Regions from separate parts of the Pseudarthrobacter sp. P1 genome, predicted to be linked through region 3. Evidence: predicted binding sites of a transcription regulator. Region 3 holds the regulator's gene; each other region holds the start of a gene.
The links. Region 3 encodes HrcA, which represses chaperone genes, less so after heat shock. Its sites were predicted from a motif close to TTNGCACTCGNNNNNNNCGAGTGCNAA; they were not measured.

Region 1 (5,265 bases), 1.9 Mb from region 3:
GAACCAAGGCATGTCCGACGCCGAACAGGCTGCGCACGAGCTCCACGCTCCCTCCGCCGAGCCGGCCGCAGACGCCGCCCAGGACACCGCCGGAGCCTGGGGTCTGAGCGAGCGCGATGCCCAGATGCTGGCCCTGGAACGGCAATGGTGGAAGTATGCGGGGGCCAAGGAACAGGCCATCCGCGAACTCTTCGACATCTCCGCGACGCACTACTACCAGATCCTCAACGCGCTGATCGACACCGAGGCTGCCCTGGCCCACGATCCCATGTTGGTGAAGAGATTGCGTAGACTACGTACGTCGCGCCAGCAGGCCCGCACGGCCCGCCGCCTGGGCAGCTGACGCCACCCGTTGCCACAACACCACAAGGACACCGCCGCCACATGAGCACCTACCCTCGGGACGAATTCGACAAGATCCCGGAAAATTCCTCACGCCACGGAGTCCACCGCACGTCCATCGCCCCGGCACGAAACAGCCTGTTTCCGCTGATGGCCTTTGGTGTCCTGGCCTTGATCGTGGGGCTGGCAGCCTTCTTTGTGCTCCCGAGGCTGGGCATCGGCGGGAGCGGCAACGTTCCCCCCGCGGCCGTGGCCACGACGGATACGGCCACGACCGGAGCGGCTCCCACCGAGAATCCGCCGGCCAGTGAAACGCCGTCGGTGCCGGCCTCCGAGTCCGCATCCCCGGGGCCCACCGAGCCGCCGGCCGCGGTGGACAAGAGCGTCCCCGTCCAGGTCTTCAACGCCTCCGGCATCTCCGGGCTGGCCGCGAAGTACAGCGGGATCATCTCCAGCGCCGGCTGGGGCGTGAACCAGACCGCCAACTGGACGGGCGCAATACAGCCCAGCTCGGTGGTGTTCTACAGCGTTCCGGCCCAGAAGGCGAACGCAGAAGCGCTGGCCCAGCTGCTGGGCATCCCCCGCACGGCCGAGCTGGCCGAGCTGGCCATTCCGCTGGCCGTGGTGCTGGGCCCCGGGGCCCAGTAAGCCCCCGAACGCACAGCAGCTGCCCCGCAGCCGGTGCCCGCTTGATGGCTCAAGCGGGCACCGGCTGCGGGGCAGCGTGCGTTGGAGCTAGTCGCGCAGCGGGATGCCCCTGGCGTCCCTGCGGAAGTTTTCCGAGCCGGTGAGGATCAGGATGCCCTCGATCAGGCCCCAGATGGAGCTGACGATGGCGAGGGTGCCCACGGACAGCACACTGATCAGCAGCTGGATGACGGCCTTCGTGGTGAAGCCGAGGTAGAAGTTGTGGATGCCCAGGCCGCCGAGGAAAATGCCCAGCAGGCCGGCCGCGATCTTGGACTTCTGCTCCGCCGGGGCCCCATAGGGGGCGGCGTAGGGGCCGGGCTGGCCGTACGGCGCCTGGTTGTAAGGCGCCTGGTTGTAGAGCGGCGGGGCCGGCGGGGCCGGGTACTGTGCCGGGTGCTGTGCCGGGCCAATGGGTGGCGCCGGCGGGGCCGCGTACTGGGTGGGATCGGCTGGCGGAGCGGGCGGCGGCTGCGGAACGACCGGCGGCTGCGGCGTGGCCGCGGGTTCGGGGGTGGGGATTTCGCTCAAGGTGCGCCTCCGGTTCATGTGTGCGGGCACCATCCACGTGCCCCACTAAATGCGTGCAATGGAATATTTCATGGCCAACGCTAGGGCATGGACGGCCCCTGCGGAAGCGTCGCCGGTTTCACCAGAAGCAGATGTGGCGTCCAATTGTTTGCACTCTGGGGTGCCGAGTGCTAATTATTGAGTTAGCACTCTGTGGTGGAGACTGCCAGTTTTGTCTCCACCAGCAGCAGTGAACACACTTCCGGTGTGGTGAGGGTGAGTTGGCCGGCGTACAGAGATCGCCGTCCAATGCAGCCCGTCCGTCGCGGGCGCCACAGTTCGGAAACTGAGTCCAAAATGACTGTCCCGAAAGGACTGAAGCCTCCATGGCCAAGATCATTGCATTCGATGAAGAGGCACGCCGCGGCCTTGAGCGCGGATTGAACATCCTCGCCGACGCCGTCAAGGTCACCCTGGGCCCGCGTGGCCGCAACGTCGTTCTCGAAAAGAAGTGGGGCGCCCCCACGATCACCAACGATGGTGTGTCCATCGCCAAGGAGATCGAGCTGGAGGACCCGTTCGAGAAGATCGGTGCCGAGCTGGTCAAGGAAGTTGCCAAGAAGACCGACGACGTGGCCGGCGACGGCACCACGACCGCTACGGTTCTGGCACAGGCCCTGGTCAAGGAAGGCCTGCGCAACGTTGCAGCCGGAGCCGACCCGCTGAGCCTCAAGCGCGGCATCGAGAAGGCCACCGCGGCCGTCATCGCCGAGCTGCTGGCCAACGCCAAGGAGATCGAGACCAAGGAAGAGATCGCAGCCACGGCTTCCATCTCCGCCGGCGACACCGAGATCGGCAACCTCATTGCCGAGGCCCTGGACAAGGTTGGCAAGGAAGGTGTTATCACCGTCGAGGAGTCCAACACCTTCGGCCTGGAGCTTGAGCTCACCGAGGGCATGCGCTTCGACAAGGGGTACATCTCCGCCTACTTCGTCACCGACGCCGAGCGCCAGGAAACCGTCCTCGAGGACGCCTACATCCTGATCGTCAACTCCAAGATCTCCAACGTGAAGGACCTCGTTGCAGTTCTGGAGAAGGTCATGCAGTCCAACAAGCCGCTGCTGATCATCGCCGAGGACATCGAGGGCGAGGCCCTGGCCACGCTGATCGTGAACAAGATCCGCGGCACCTTCAAGTCCGTCGCCGTCAAGGCTCCGGGCTTCGGCGACCGCCGCAAGGCCCAGCTGGCCGACATCGCCATCCTCACCGGTGGCCAGGTCATCGCCGAGGAAGTTGGCCTGAAGCTGGAGAACACCACCCTTGAGCTGCTGGGCAAGGCCCGCAAGGTTGTTGTGACCAAGGACGAGACCACCATCGTCGAAGGTGCCGGCGACGCCGACGCCATCGCCGGCCGCGTGGCCCAGATCCGCGCCGAGATCGAGAACTCCGATTCCGACTACGACCGCGAGAAGCTGCAGGAGCGCCTGGCCAAGCTGGCCGGCGGCGTTGCAGTCATCAAGGCCGGTGCCGCAACCGAGGTTGAGCTCAAGGAGCGCAAGCACCGCATCGAGGACGCAGTCCGCAATGCCAAGGCAGCCGTTGAAGAGGGCATCGTCCCCGGCGGTGGCGTGGCCCTGATCCAGGCCGGCGTGAAGGCATTCGCCAACCTGAACCTCACGGGTGACGAGGCCACCGGCGCGAACATCGTCCGCGTTGCCATCGACGCTCCGCTGAAGCAGATCGCCTTCAACGCCGGCCTCGAGCCCGGCGTTGTGGTGGACAAGGTCCGCGGCCTGCCCGCAGGCCACGGCCTGAACGCCGCCACCGGCCAGTACGAAGACCTGCTGGCTGCCGGCGTCAACGACCCGGTAAAGGTGACCCGCTCTGCACTGCAGAACGCGGCCTCCATTGCCGGTCTGTTCCTGACCACCGAAGCTGTTGTGGCCGACAAGCCGCAGAAGTCGGCTCCGGCCGGCGGCGGCGACGACATGGGCGGCATGGGCGGCTTCTAGTCCCCAACCTCTCCCCAATACGGGCTCGCTAGCGAGCCCGTATTGGGGGCCCTCGAGGTTGTGGGCCCACCCAACCTCTCCCCAAAGCTCGCTAGCGAGCCCGTATTGGGGGCCCTCGAGGTTGTGGGCCCACCCACACTCCGTAGGGCAGTCGGCTGGCTGTTTGGACGGCGGCGGTGCCACGGTTCCCTGCACGGGGAACTGTGGCACCGCCGCCGCTGCTTTAAGCGCCTGCCCGGCGCCCCGCCGGTCTCACCAGCGGTGCGCCACATCGATCACCAGCCGCGACCCTTCACCCGGGCCGGCCAGGGTGGAGACCCGGAACGGCAGCCGGGCACGGACGCCCAGACCGATCTGGGTCACGGCCTCAAAGCTGCCGAGGAAGGCCACCTGGCGGAAGGTCCGGAAGCCGGAGACGTCCGCCGCCTCGTTCCTGTCCGCCGGGGTGTAGGTCGGCTGGTAGTTGCTGTCGTGGGCCGGCGCCAGAACGCTCACCTGGAGGGAGGCGCGCCCCCGCAGCGGAACGATGGAGCCGGACCCGTCCTGTGTCACGTCGTCGACATAGCGCACGTTGTACGCCGGGGCCACGCCGTTGACGTCGACCACCAAGCGGTCAAAGCAGCCATGGCGTCCGGCCCGGATATTGGTGATCGGATCCTGGCTTGGGCCCGGCACCGTAGCGGCGTTCGACTTGGCCTGCGAACCCCAGACGAGCCCGCAGGTGGGGGCCGCCGAGGCAATGGCCGGGGATACCAGCCCCAGGCCGGCGGCCAGCACCAGGGCAGCAAGGGCGGCCTTCGCCCCCATCAATGTGGGCCGACCCTTCGGCTGCGCCCTGGTCCGCGGCGATGGGGACAAGGTCCCGCCCGCGGGGATCGCCGCGCGGGAGGTAGAATGATGGCGCAGCCGTCCCCACGCTGCCCGGAGATTGATGCGCATTTTGCATCCTGCTTGCTCAACTGATTGCGGGTGGAAATCGTCCGCCGTACGCGGCGGACTCCACGGCCGTGCAGCCCAAGGCACCCTCCGTCCACGCGTGCCGCGTGCCGTGGTGCATTCAGCGTCTGCCGCCGGAGGACCATAGACAAGCAAGATTCGGGGACAATGGTGAAACGGATCGGCATCAATTTCCTGGCCTGTCAATCCCCGGCCCTGTCCGGAACCCGAGGCCGGCGGAAAATCCGGTGCCCGCGCGTGAAAGTATTGGTGCATGACGATTGTTGCTGCTGCGGATGGTTCCGCGCTGGGAAATCCGGGACCCGCAGGCTGGGCCTGGTATGTGGACGAGAACTGCTGGCAGGCCGGCGGCTGGCCGCACGGCACCAACAACCAGGGCGAGCTCATGGCCGTGCTGGACCTGTTCCGGGCCACCGAGCACGTTGCCGCCGAGCCGCTGCGGATCCTGTGCGACAGCCAGTACGTGATCAACTGCATCACCAAATGGATGCCGGGCTGGAAGCGCAAGGGCTGGCGCAAGGCCGATGGCAAGCCCGTCCTGAACCTGGACCTGCTCAAGGACATCGACGCCGCCATCGTGGGCCGCAACTACACCTTTGAGTGGGTCAAGGGCCACGCCGGCCACGACCTCAACGAGGCCGCCGACGACAAGGCCCGTGCCGCCGCGACGGCCTACCAGGCCAAGCGCCAGCCGCCCCGCGGCCCCGGCTTCCCGAACACCCCGGCGGGCGGAGCGGCCACGGCCGAGGCCAAGGAG
Region 2 (5,265 bases), 1.1 Mb from region 3:
GGGCGTGCAGGGCCGCAATGCCCAGGCGGGTGGCCTGCTCCAGCCCGGCCTGGGTGAAGATCATCTGCCGGGCAAACTCGGCGAACTTGGCCTCCGCCTTGGTGCGCAGGCGCGACTGGGTCAGCACCGCCGCCACGAGCTCGGGGGAGTGGCCGGCCTTGCGCAGCGTGTTGTTCAGCGCGAAGGCGTCCTTGTCGTCATAGGGGCCCAGCGAGTTCAGCAGAGCCCATCCCTCGGAGGTCAACAGGGGTGCGATTGCAGATTCGGCCATGGAACAACCCTAGCGCCGCCGCAGAATAGACTCGTGCCGGGAACGGTTTAGTCGATCGCAGCTGGGGAAATTGGGGCATTCATTGGATTCTGTCTTCGCCTTCTTTGGTCCGCTGGTTCTTGGCGTCATCCTGACGATGGTGCTTGAGGCGACGACGGGGCGGGCGTGGGGCCTCATTGCCCGGAAATTCTTCAAACGCAGGGCGCTGCAACGGCTTGTCCGCTTTGGCAGGGGCGATGAACTGGTCAGGCGCGGCAATGAGGCCCTCTACGTTCTCCAATTCGTTCCCGGCGGATGGCGTCCACAGGACATCGTCATTGCGGAACGGCCGGCACCGGAGCTCGAAACCGAGCTGGCCCGCGTGCCGGGGGCGCTGGTCGCCCTGGATCCCGCACGCCTTGTGGCAGAGATTGCCAGTGAACGGCAGCGCCTGCAGGGATTTCCCGATGGCGAGTGGAACGGTGCCTCGCTGGCAGTCGATGGGCTCAATGCCCTGAGCAGAACACGCGAACACGAGCGGCCCGTCCTGAACTTGTCGGTGTGGCACAGCGACCATGCCTCGGCCAAGGTGTGCGGCCGTGCATGGATGGAAGAGTTCGACGCCGGCAACATCGACCTCGGGAGCGATGGGGACCGTCTCGCCCACATTGCGCCGGGCATGATCCATGCGATTGGGCTGAACGCGACAGTCGTCACGGACGATGACAGGCTCATTCTTGTCCGCCGGTCCGAGCTCACCAGCAGTGGCCGCAATGGCTACCACATTTCCGTCAACGAGGGCATGCTTCCGGAGGACCGGAACGCCAAGGGGGCATTGGACCCGCACCGGGGGCTGGCCCGCGGCATGAAGGAAGAACTCGGCATTGACGTGGAGAGCCGGTTTGTCCATTTCCACACGGCCATGCTGGATGTCCGGCGGTACCAGCTCGGGCTTCTGGGCCATGTCAATCTCAGGAACACCGGCATTACGGCCGCGCAGATCCTCAATGCCCGGCGGTTGGGCACGGCCCAGGACAAGTTCGAAAACCGGACCATTGAAGAGATTCCCTGGACGTATGAAGCAGTGGTTGAAAAACTCGCTGAGCCGAATTGGATCGCCCACGGCTGGTTGAACCTTTTGCTCTCCGCCGTGGAGTCCTTCGCCCCCAAAACCGATGAGCTGTACCGGATGCTGGGTGAACGCACGCGCGGGACCATGCGATAGATCCAGAGAGGCGGCGGTGCGCTGGCAGCGAAAACCACCCTTCGGCGTCGGCCACGGCTGGCACTCGCCTTGACCGAGTGCTAACCGAGTCAATAGAGTCGGGGTTAGCACTCTCACCATGAGGGTGCTAATTGGAGAAGCCTCAGACACCACCTGCCGGCGGCACCGCGACGACGTTGGCAGCGCAGGTCTGGCCCGTGCTTCTTGACTCATCCGAAGATTTTTACTCTTGTGAAGGAGAGGTCCGAGTGTCGGTCTCTATTAAGCCTCTTGAGGATCGTATTGTTGTCCGCCAGCTCGAAGCTGAGCTGACCACTGCATCCGGCCTGGTCATCCCGGACACCGCCAAGGAGAAGCCCCAGGAGGGCGAAGTTGTGGCAGTGGGCCCCGGCCGCATTGACGACAAGGGCAACCGCGTTCCCGTCGATGTAGCAGTTGGCGACGTTGTCATCTACTCCAAGTACGGTGGAACCGAGATCAAGACCGGCGGCGAAGAGCTGCTCGTGCTCTCTGCCCGCGACGTGCTGGCCATCATCGTAAAGTAGCACCCAAAGCAATGCCCCGCGCCGCCGATCGAGCCTGTCTGGATCGATGGCGTGGGGCCTTTGCGTGAAAGGACCTGAACCATGGCAAAGCAGCTTGAATTCAACGACGCTGCCCGCCGCAGCCTGGAGGCCGGCATAGACAAGCTGGCCAACACCGTCAAGGTGACCCTGGGCCCGCGCGGCCGCAACGTTGTGCTGGACAAGAAGTGGGGCGCCCCCACCATCACGAACGACGGCGTGACCATCGCCCGTGAGATTGAGCTGGACGACCCGTACGAAAACCTGGGTGCCCAGCTGGCGAAGGAAGTTGCCACCAAGACCAACGACGTGGCCGGTGACGGCACGACGACGGCGACGGTGCTGGCACAGGCGCTGGTCAAGGAAGGCCTGCGCAACGTTGCTGCTGGCGCCGCCCCCGGCGACCTCAAGCACGGCATCGAGGTGGCTGTCGAAGCCATCTCCAAGCGCCTGCTGACCAACGCCCGCGAGGTCCAGGGCCGCCAGGTGGCAGAGGTTGCCGCCATCTCCGCGCAGAGCACGGAGATTGGCGATCTGCTGGCCGAGGCCTTCGAGAAGGTGGGCAAGGATGGTGTGATCACCATCGAGGAGTCCTCCACCACGCAGACCGAGCTGGTCCTCACCGAGGGCATGCAGTTCGACAAGGGCTACCTGTCCCCGTACTTCGTCACCGACGTTGAGCGCCAGGAAGCAGTGCTGGAAGACGCACTGATCCTGATCAACCAGGGCAAGATCTCCTCCATCGCGGACTTCCTGCCGCTGCTGGAGAAGGCCCTGCAGGCCTCCAAGCCGCTGTTCATCATTGCCGAGGATGTTGACGGCGAGGCTCTGTCCACGCTGATCGTCAACAAGATGCGCGGCACCCTGAACGTGGTTGCCGTCAAGGCTCCGGGCTTCGGCGACCGCCGCAAGGCGATGCTGCAGGACATCGCGATCCTGACCGGCGCCCAGGTTGTCTCCCCGGAGATCGGCCTGTCGCTGGACCAGGTTGGCCTCGAGGTCCTGGGCACCGCCCGCCGGATCACCGTGACCAAGGATTCCACCACCATCGTCGACGGTGCCGGCACCGTCGGTGACGTGAAGGACCGCGTGTCCCAGCTGCGTGCCGAGCTGGAGCGCACCGACTCCGATTGGGACAAGGAAAAGCTCCAGGAGCGTCTGGCCAAGTTGGCCGGAGGCATCGGCGTGATCAAGGTTGGCGCCGCCACCGAGGTTGAGCTGAAGGAAAAGAAGCACCGCATCGAGGACGCCGTGTCCTCCACGCGTGCCGCTCTGGAAGAGGGCATCGTGGCCGGTGGCGGTTCCGCACTGGTCCAGGCTGCCAAGGCCCTGGACGAGGACCGCAACGTGCGCCAGCTGACCGGCGACGCGGCCACCGCCGTCGAGCTGGTCCGCCGCGCCGTGGCCCAGCCGCTGCGCTGGATCGCCCAGAACGCCGGCCACGACGGCTACGTCGTCGTCCACAAGGTGGGCGAGCTGGAAGATGGCTTCGGCTTCAACGCCGCGACCGGCGAGTACGGCGACCTGGTTGCCGCCGGCATCATCGACCCCGTGAAGGTGACGCGTTCCGCCCTGCGCAACGCGGCCTCCATCGCCGCCCTGGTGCTCACCACGGAGGCACTGGTGACGGAGAAGCCGGCCGAGGACGAGGACAGCCACGCTGGCCACCAGCACTAGGCATCCCTAACCAACTGCCCCGCACTTAACGCTAGCTTGGACGCCCAAGCCGACGTTATCTGCGGGGCAGTTGGCGTTTAAAGGGGTTGGCGGAGTACCGGGACACTCCGGTGGGGCGGCGCCGGCGCAGCAGCCGGTAGAAGAGGAGGACAGCGGAGGCCGAGACGATGATGCCCATCAGGTTCAACAGCAGCTGCAGCGCGGAGCCTGCCGCCTTCTCCGGTTGGCCAAGGACAAGGGCGACGGCGACAAAGCCGGCGGCCGGGACGGTGGTGACGGAGATGAAGGCGCCCACCAGGACGGCCGGCTTGCGCCCGATCAGGGACAGCATCCCTGCGGCGCCGGGCAATGCGGCGACGATGAACGAGTACCAGCCGGGGTGGTAGATGAATTCCGTGGCGGGGTCGCCGTGGTCCAGGAATCCGGGATCCACCAGACCCAGCTGGATGGACAGCCAGGTGGCCAGTGCCGCCACACCCATGGCAACCGGGAAGCCGACGCCCAGGGCCAGCGCCGCACGCCGGGCCAGCGCCCAGCGGCGGTCCACCAGGGCCACGGCCAGCCCGGCCAGCGGGCCGAATTCGGGCCCCACCACCATGGCGCCCACGATGGCGATGGTGGAATCGGTGACGATGCCAATGCCCGCCAATTGGACGGCGATGACCAGGAACGCCAGGAAGCTCCAGCTGAGTTTGGATTCCTCGCTGGTGTTGGTCTCCACCTCGTCCCAGATGATGGCATCGGCCCCTTCTCCGGGGGCTAGGGCGACGGCTTCCTGGGCCCGTGCGGAGATCACCAACTCGGGGGCGTTGATGCTCACCGAGCCGACAGTGGCCACGTCGAGGCCGCGCAGGCGGCCAGCAGGTCATCGATGCACTTGCGGTCGGCATCCAGCGTGACAATGTCCCCGGCCGGGCGCACCGAGGCCCCGGCCAGCACCGCAATTTCCGAGACGCCGGGAATAGCTTCCGCCTCGGCAACAACCCTGGCGGTGAGCGTGCCGGGCACCACCACCCGAACCTGCAAGGTCATCGAACGCTTCCTTCCGTGGGGCCTGGGGCCGAGACTACTACGTGCCGTTTGGGGCATTCACAGCCCGCGCACAGCATCCGCCTACGGCCCGTCCAGCGGTGGTCGGCACACTGGAACGGAAGACGGCCGCGGCGGCCCACGCACCGCCGTGGTGGGCCGCTCCGGACCACGGTGCATGCTGCGCCGGATTTAAGTGATGGAAATCACAGAAGTCGTTGAGGCAAATGCAGTCCCAGTAGCGTGTATAGGGATGGTTGATGATTTTAAGGTGATTTTTGTATGACGCTTGGAACCCTGCCCCGGAATCTGCGGGGCACCCACTTCTCGCGCCGGCTCCCTGAACCCCCTCCCCAGCGCAAGTTCCTGGCAGAGGTCCAGGGGCTGCGGTCGTTGGCGGTTTTGATGGTGGTGGTCTACCACGTCTGGCTGGGCCGGGTGTCCGGTGGGGTGGACATTTTCCTGCTCATTTCGGCCTTCCTGATGACCCGCCAGTTCACCCGAAAAGTTGAACAGGGTGC
Region 3 (5,265 bases):
CCTCGATTCCAAGGTGATTGACGTCAGCTAGGGTCCCAGCGGCCCAGCATCTCGCTCAGCAGCACGACGGCGGCCGGACCGGCCGTGGAGGAGCGCAGCACATGCGGGCCCAACAGGGCCAGATGGGCGCCGGCAGCGGTGAACAGCTCCACCTCGCGGGGGCTGATGCCGCCCTCCGGCCCCACAATGACCAGGATCTCCCCCTCAACGTCCTGCCCCGGCGCCCCCAGCCGGGCCGCGACAACGCTGCGCAGCGATTCGATGGCGTCCTCGTGCATCACCAGGGCCAGCCGCGCCGCGGCAATCCGCGCCGGCAGCTCGGAGCTCTGCACGATGGAGCCGACGCCGGGAATCCAGGCCCGGCGTGCCTGCTTGGCCGCCGTGGAGACCACATTGGACCACTTCTGCACGCCCTTGGCGGCCTTGTCGCCCTTCCAGCGCACGATGGAGCGCTCGGACTGCCAGGGCAGCACCGCATCTACACCCAGCTCGGTGGAGGTCTCGATGGCCTGCTCGTCCCTGTCGCCCTTGGCCAAGGCCTGGACCAGCACCAATTGGAGGGCGGGAGCGTCTTCCCGGCTGGCGGCGTCGACCCGCACCGTCAACTCGCCCGGCGCCGCGGCGGCCACCGTGCAGGCCAGCCGCAGCCCGGCGCCGTCGGCCAGGTCCACCGGTTCGCCGGCGGCCAGGCGCTTGACGGTGGTGGCGTGGCGCCCCTCGGGCCCGCCGAGCACATAGAGCTCGCCCTCGGCCAGGGCGGCGAGTTCGGCGTGGTTGGCGTAGAAGATCGGGTTGGTCACGGGGAGCCTCGCCTAGAGGTTGCCGAGCTTGTCGCGCAGGCGGGCGAACATGCCGCCGCTGGTGACCAGCTTGCCCTCGGTGAACTGCTCGCCGCGCAGCACGGCCAGCTGCTTGAGCAGCTCCTCCTGGGCGGCGTCCACCTTGGTGGGCGTCTCGACGTGCACATGCACCTTCAGGTCGCCACGGCCGTAGCCGCGCAGGTGGGTGACGCCGAGTCCGCGCAGCGTGATGACCTCCCCGGCCTGGGTGCCGGGCTTGATGCTGATGGGCTGCTCGCCGTCGTAGGTGTCCAGCGTCAGCTCCGTGCCCAGCGCGGCGGCCGTCATCGGCACGCTCAGGGTGGCATGGAGGTCGTCGCCCTCGCGCAGGAAGGCGGGATCATTGTTGACCTTGATCTCCACGTACAGGTCCCCGGACGGTCCACCGGCCGGGCCGGCCTCGCCCTGGGCGGAGAGCTGGATGCGGGTGCCGGTGCCCACGCCGGCCGGAACCTTGATGGTGAGCGAACGGCGGCTGCGGATGCGGCCCTCGCCCAGGCACTCGTTGCAGGGATCGGTGATCATGGTGCCGAAGCCCTGGCAGCTGCCACAGGTGGCCACCGTCATGACCTGGCCCAGGATGGAGCGCATGGGGCGCTGGACCTGGCCGCTGCCGCGGCAGATGTCGCAGGTGGTGGGCGTGCTGCCCTCGCGGCAGCAGCTGCCGTGGCAGGTGGGGCAGGTGACGGCCGTGTCCACCTCGATCTTCTTGTTCACGCCGAAGACGGCCTCGCGCAGGTCGATGCGCACGGTGATCAACGCATCCTGGCCGCGGCGCACGCGCGAGGCGGGGCCGGACGCTCCGCCACCGCCGCCGAAGAAGGTCTCAAAGATGTCCTGGAAGGCGAAGCCCTGGCCGGAGAAGTTGCCGGAGCCGTTGTCCGTGCCGTTCTCGTTGCCCGTGGTGTCGTAGACGCGGCGCTTTTGCGGGTCCGAGAGCACCTCGTAGGCGTGCGTGACGGACTTGAAACGCTCCTGGGCGTCCTCGCCGTCGTTCACGTCCGGGTGGAACTTGCGCGCAAGCTTCCGGTACGCCTTCTTGATCTCTTCACCGGTGGCGTCGCGGCCCACGCCCAACACGTCGTAGTGGTTGCTCAAAGTCTTTGCTCTCTCTTACTGTTCTGCGAAAGGTGGTCGCTGGCGGCTGTGGAGCTAGCCGGCCAGAATTTTTGAAAGATACCGGGCGACGGCGCGCACCGCGGCCATGGTGGTGGGGTAGTCCATCCGGGTGGGCCCCAGGATGCCGATCTTGGCGGCGGCGTCCGGCCCGTAGCCGGTGGCAACCACGGAGGCCTCCGACAGGGAATCGTAGGGGTTCTCCCGGCCGATGCTCACGGCCACGCCACGGTTGTCGCTGGCCATCTCCGAGAGCAGGCGCAGCATGACCACCTGCTCCTCCAGGGCGTCAAGCACCGGGCCGATGCTCAGCGGGAAGTCCACATTGGAGCGCGCCAGGTTGGCCGTGCCGGCCATCACGATCCTGTCCTCGCGGGCCGCTGCGGCCAGCTGGATCAGGGCTGTGGCCAGGCGCAGCCCGGCGGCCCGCAGCACCAGCGGCAGCGTGGCCGGAACCTCGGCCAACACCCTGGGCAGCGCGGACAATACGGTGCCGCCCGCGGCGCCAAGGAACCAGTTGCGCAGCTGGGACAGGCTCTCCTCGTCCAGCTGCTGGCCCGCGTCGATCACGCACTGCTCCACCTTGCCCGAGGCGAGGATCAGCACAATCAGCACCTGGTGCGGCGCCAGCAGGACAAATTCAATGTGGCGCAGCGTCGCCGTGGCCGTGCGCGGGTACTGCACCACCGCGACCTGGTTGGTCAGCTGGGCCAGCGTGCGCACGGTGCGCTCCAGGACGTCGTCGAGGTCGTTGGAGCCGTTGAGCAATGCCTCAATGGCACGGCGTTCGGCGGCCGTGAGCGCCTTGACGGCGGACAGCTGGTCCACAAAGAGCCGGTAGCCCTTGTCCGTGGGGATGCGGCCACTGGAGGTGTGCGGGGCAGTGATCAGCCCCTCCTCCTCCAGCGCGGCCATGTCGTTGCGGATGGTGGCACTGGAAACGCCCAGATGGTGCCTGTCCACCAGGGCCTTGGACCCGACGGGCTCGCGCGAATGCACATAGTCCTCAACTATGGCGCGCAACACCTCAAGCTTGCGTGGTTCGCTCATGAGCCCACCTCCTCAACCTCTGCCTCTGACACCGCGGCGCCATTGCGCACCCGGTTCCCGGGCGCGTTAGCACTCTCCGTACCCAAGTGCTAAGTCTAATACCTTCTCCGGCACCGCTGGCGTAGGCGGCCGCCGACCCTTGTTAGCATGGGTTTTCCCGCAATGAGAGTGAGCACCGTGTCGTACAGCCATTGGGGTCCCCAGGACCTCTCCGCCCCCGCAGCACGCGTCCTGCCCAAGGTCCCCGCCAACCACGGCGTGGTCCTGGAGGATGTCCAGTCCGGTTGGGTGGGCGCGGTGGTCCGCGTCGAGAAGAGCGGCGGCATGCACATCATGGTGCTGGAGGACCGGCGCGGGAAGACCACGTCCTTCCAGCTCGGCTTCGGCTTCCTGCTCGACGGCGCCCCCGTGGAGGTGGTGGGGCCCGAGGTCCGCACCATCAAGGCCGCCGCCCAACGCACCGCGTCCGGCTCCGTCAAGGTCACCGGCCAGCGCGCCCAGGTGGCCAAGGCCAGCCGCATCTGGGTGGAAGGCAAGCACGACGCCGAACTGGTGGAGAAGGTCTGGGGAGACGACCTCCGCGTGGAGGGCATCGTCGTCGAGCCCCTCCACGGCATCGACGACCTGGCCGGCGCCGTCCGCGACTTTGCCCCCGGGCCCGGACGGCGCCTGGGCGTCCTGGTGGACCACCTCGTGCCCAATTCCAAGGAGTCCCGCATCGCGGAGGACGTACTGCGGATGCCGGGCGCGCGCTCCAATGTACTCATCGTCGGCCACCCCTATGTGGATGTCTGGCAGGCCATCAAGCCGTCGACCTTGGGCATCAAAGCCTGGCCGCAGGTGCCGCGCACCATGGAGTGGAAAGTGGGCATCCTCACGGCCTTCGGCTGGCCGCACGGCACGCCGCTGGACATTGCCATGGGCTGGAAGCGGTTGCTGGGCAGCGTCAAAAGCTACGCGGATCTTGAGCCGACACTGCTGGGGCGGGTGGAGGAAGTGATCGACTTCCTCACCGCTGACGTATCCTAAAAGGGAGATGGCCGCACCGCCCACGGCGGAGGGCCACCGTCCCCGGAACATATAGAGGAAAACACTGTGGCCAATCCAGCCGGCGGAACACCCCACCGTCCTGAGCAACACCACGAGCCATCGCAATACCAGGGGGCCTCGGCCAACGCCCTGCCCCTGACGGCCTCCGAAGACAAGCAGTGGGCCTTCATCGCGCACTGCGGCGGGATTTTGGGCTTCATCCCGTCCCTGATCGTGTACCTGGTGTTCCGCGACCGTGGCCCGTTCACGGCACAGGAGTCCAAGGAAGCGTTGAACTTCACCCTGCCGCCCACGGTGGTTGCGGCCGCGTGCAACCTGCTGGCCTTGGTGGTCTCCATCTTCCTCCCCGCGCTCGGATCGGTCTTCGCGTTCCTTGCCGTGGCCATCTGGGTGGGCCTGACGGTCTTCTCGGTGATCGCGGCCATCCACGTCAACCGCGGCCAGCCGTACCGCTACCCGGTGAACCTGCGCCGCATCCACTAATCCCCGGCGGCTCCCCGGATTCGCAAGCTCATCCGTGGGCCCTCGCCGCCGTGGGCCCAATCACCAGCTGCCACAACTCGCTTCGCTCGGCCAGGGAACCCGGTGGGCGTGGGCCCAGCCGGCGGCTCCCAAACCAACAAGAAACCGGCCGTTCCCATCATGGGAACGGCCGGTTTTTGGTTGTGTTGCCAGGGAGCCTGCGCTCAGTCGTCCAGCAGCTGGCGCACCACGGCGTCGGCCAGCAGGCGGCCCTTGAGCGTGAGCACCAGGCGGCCGGCAAATGCCGCCGCAGGCTCCACCAGTTCCCGGGCAATCAGACCAGCGACGGCGGCACGGCCGCCCGCCGGCAGCGAGGCGGTCTCGATGCCCTCGGCCAGGCGGGCCGTCAGCATGATCCGCTCCATCTCACGGGTGGAAGCATCCAGGGTTTCGCGGCCGGCGGCCGGTGATTCCCCGCGCTCCAGGCGCCCGGCGTAGGCGGTGGGGTGCTTGACGTTCCACCAGCGCACACCGCCCACATGGGAGTGCGCACCGGGGCCGATCCCCCACCAGTCGTCCCCGCGCCAATAGGCGAGGTTGTGCCGGCAGGCGTCCTGGGGTGTGCGGGCCCAGTTGCTGACCTCATACCAGCCCAGGCCGGCCGCGCTGAACATCGCATCCGCCATGGCGTACTTGGTGGCGTGGTCGTCGTCGTCGATGGCCGGAACCTGGCCGCGGCGGATCTGCG

Region 1: groL (chaperonin GroEL) is a predicted target of HrcA. The motif match lies at 1,708-1,734, and genes of this name have one in related genera.
Region 2: groES (co-chaperone GroES) is a predicted target of HrcA. The motif match lies at 1,533-1,559, and genes of this name have one in related genera.

The regions. Positions count from the first base shown of each region.
Region 1 is NZ_CP189584.1:3,676,470-3,681,734, forward strand. It holds gene ACQCSX_RS17300 (DUF3263 domain-containing protein) at 11-343, shown strand; gene ACQCSX_RS17305 (LytR C-terminal domain-containing protein) at 385-990, shown strand; gene ACQCSX_RS17310 (TM2 domain-containing protein) at 1,078-1,560, opposite strand; gene groL (chaperonin GroEL) at 1,926-3,551, shown strand; gene ACQCSX_RS17320 (AMIN-like domain-containing (lipo)protein) at 3,804-4,358, opposite strand; gene ACQCSX_RS17325 (RNase H family protein) at 4,762-5,265, shown strand, end outside.
Region 2 is NZ_CP189584.1:2,194,909-2,200,173, reverse strand. It holds gene ACQCSX_RS10370 (THUMP-like domain-containing protein) at 1-271, opposite strand, end outside; gene ACQCSX_RS10365 (hypothetical protein) at 354-1,475, shown strand; gene groES (co-chaperone GroES) at 1,724-2,020, shown strand; gene groL (chaperonin GroEL) at 2,102-3,715, shown strand; gene ACQCSX_RS10350 (DUF389 domain-containing protein) at 3,771-4,535, opposite strand; gene ACQCSX_RS10345 (hypothetical protein) at 4,532-4,747, opposite strand; gene ACQCSX_RS10340 (acyltransferase family protein) at 5,027-5,265, shown strand, end outside.
Region 3 is NZ_CP189584.1:1,059,017-1,064,281, forward strand. It holds gene ACQCSX_RS05025 (GerMN domain-containing protein) at 1-31, shown strand, start outside; gene ACQCSX_RS05030 (16S rRNA (uracil(1498)-N(3))-methyltransferase) at 24-800, opposite strand; gene dnaJ (molecular chaperone DnaJ) at 813-1,937, opposite strand; gene hrcA (heat-inducible transcriptional repressor HrcA) at 1,992-3,005, opposite strand; gene ACQCSX_RS05045 (DUF3097 domain-containing protein) at 3,183-4,034, shown strand; gene ACQCSX_RS05050 (DUF4870 domain-containing protein) at 4,101-4,538, shown strand; gene hemW (radical SAM family heme chaperone HemW) at 4,742-5,265, opposite strand, start outside.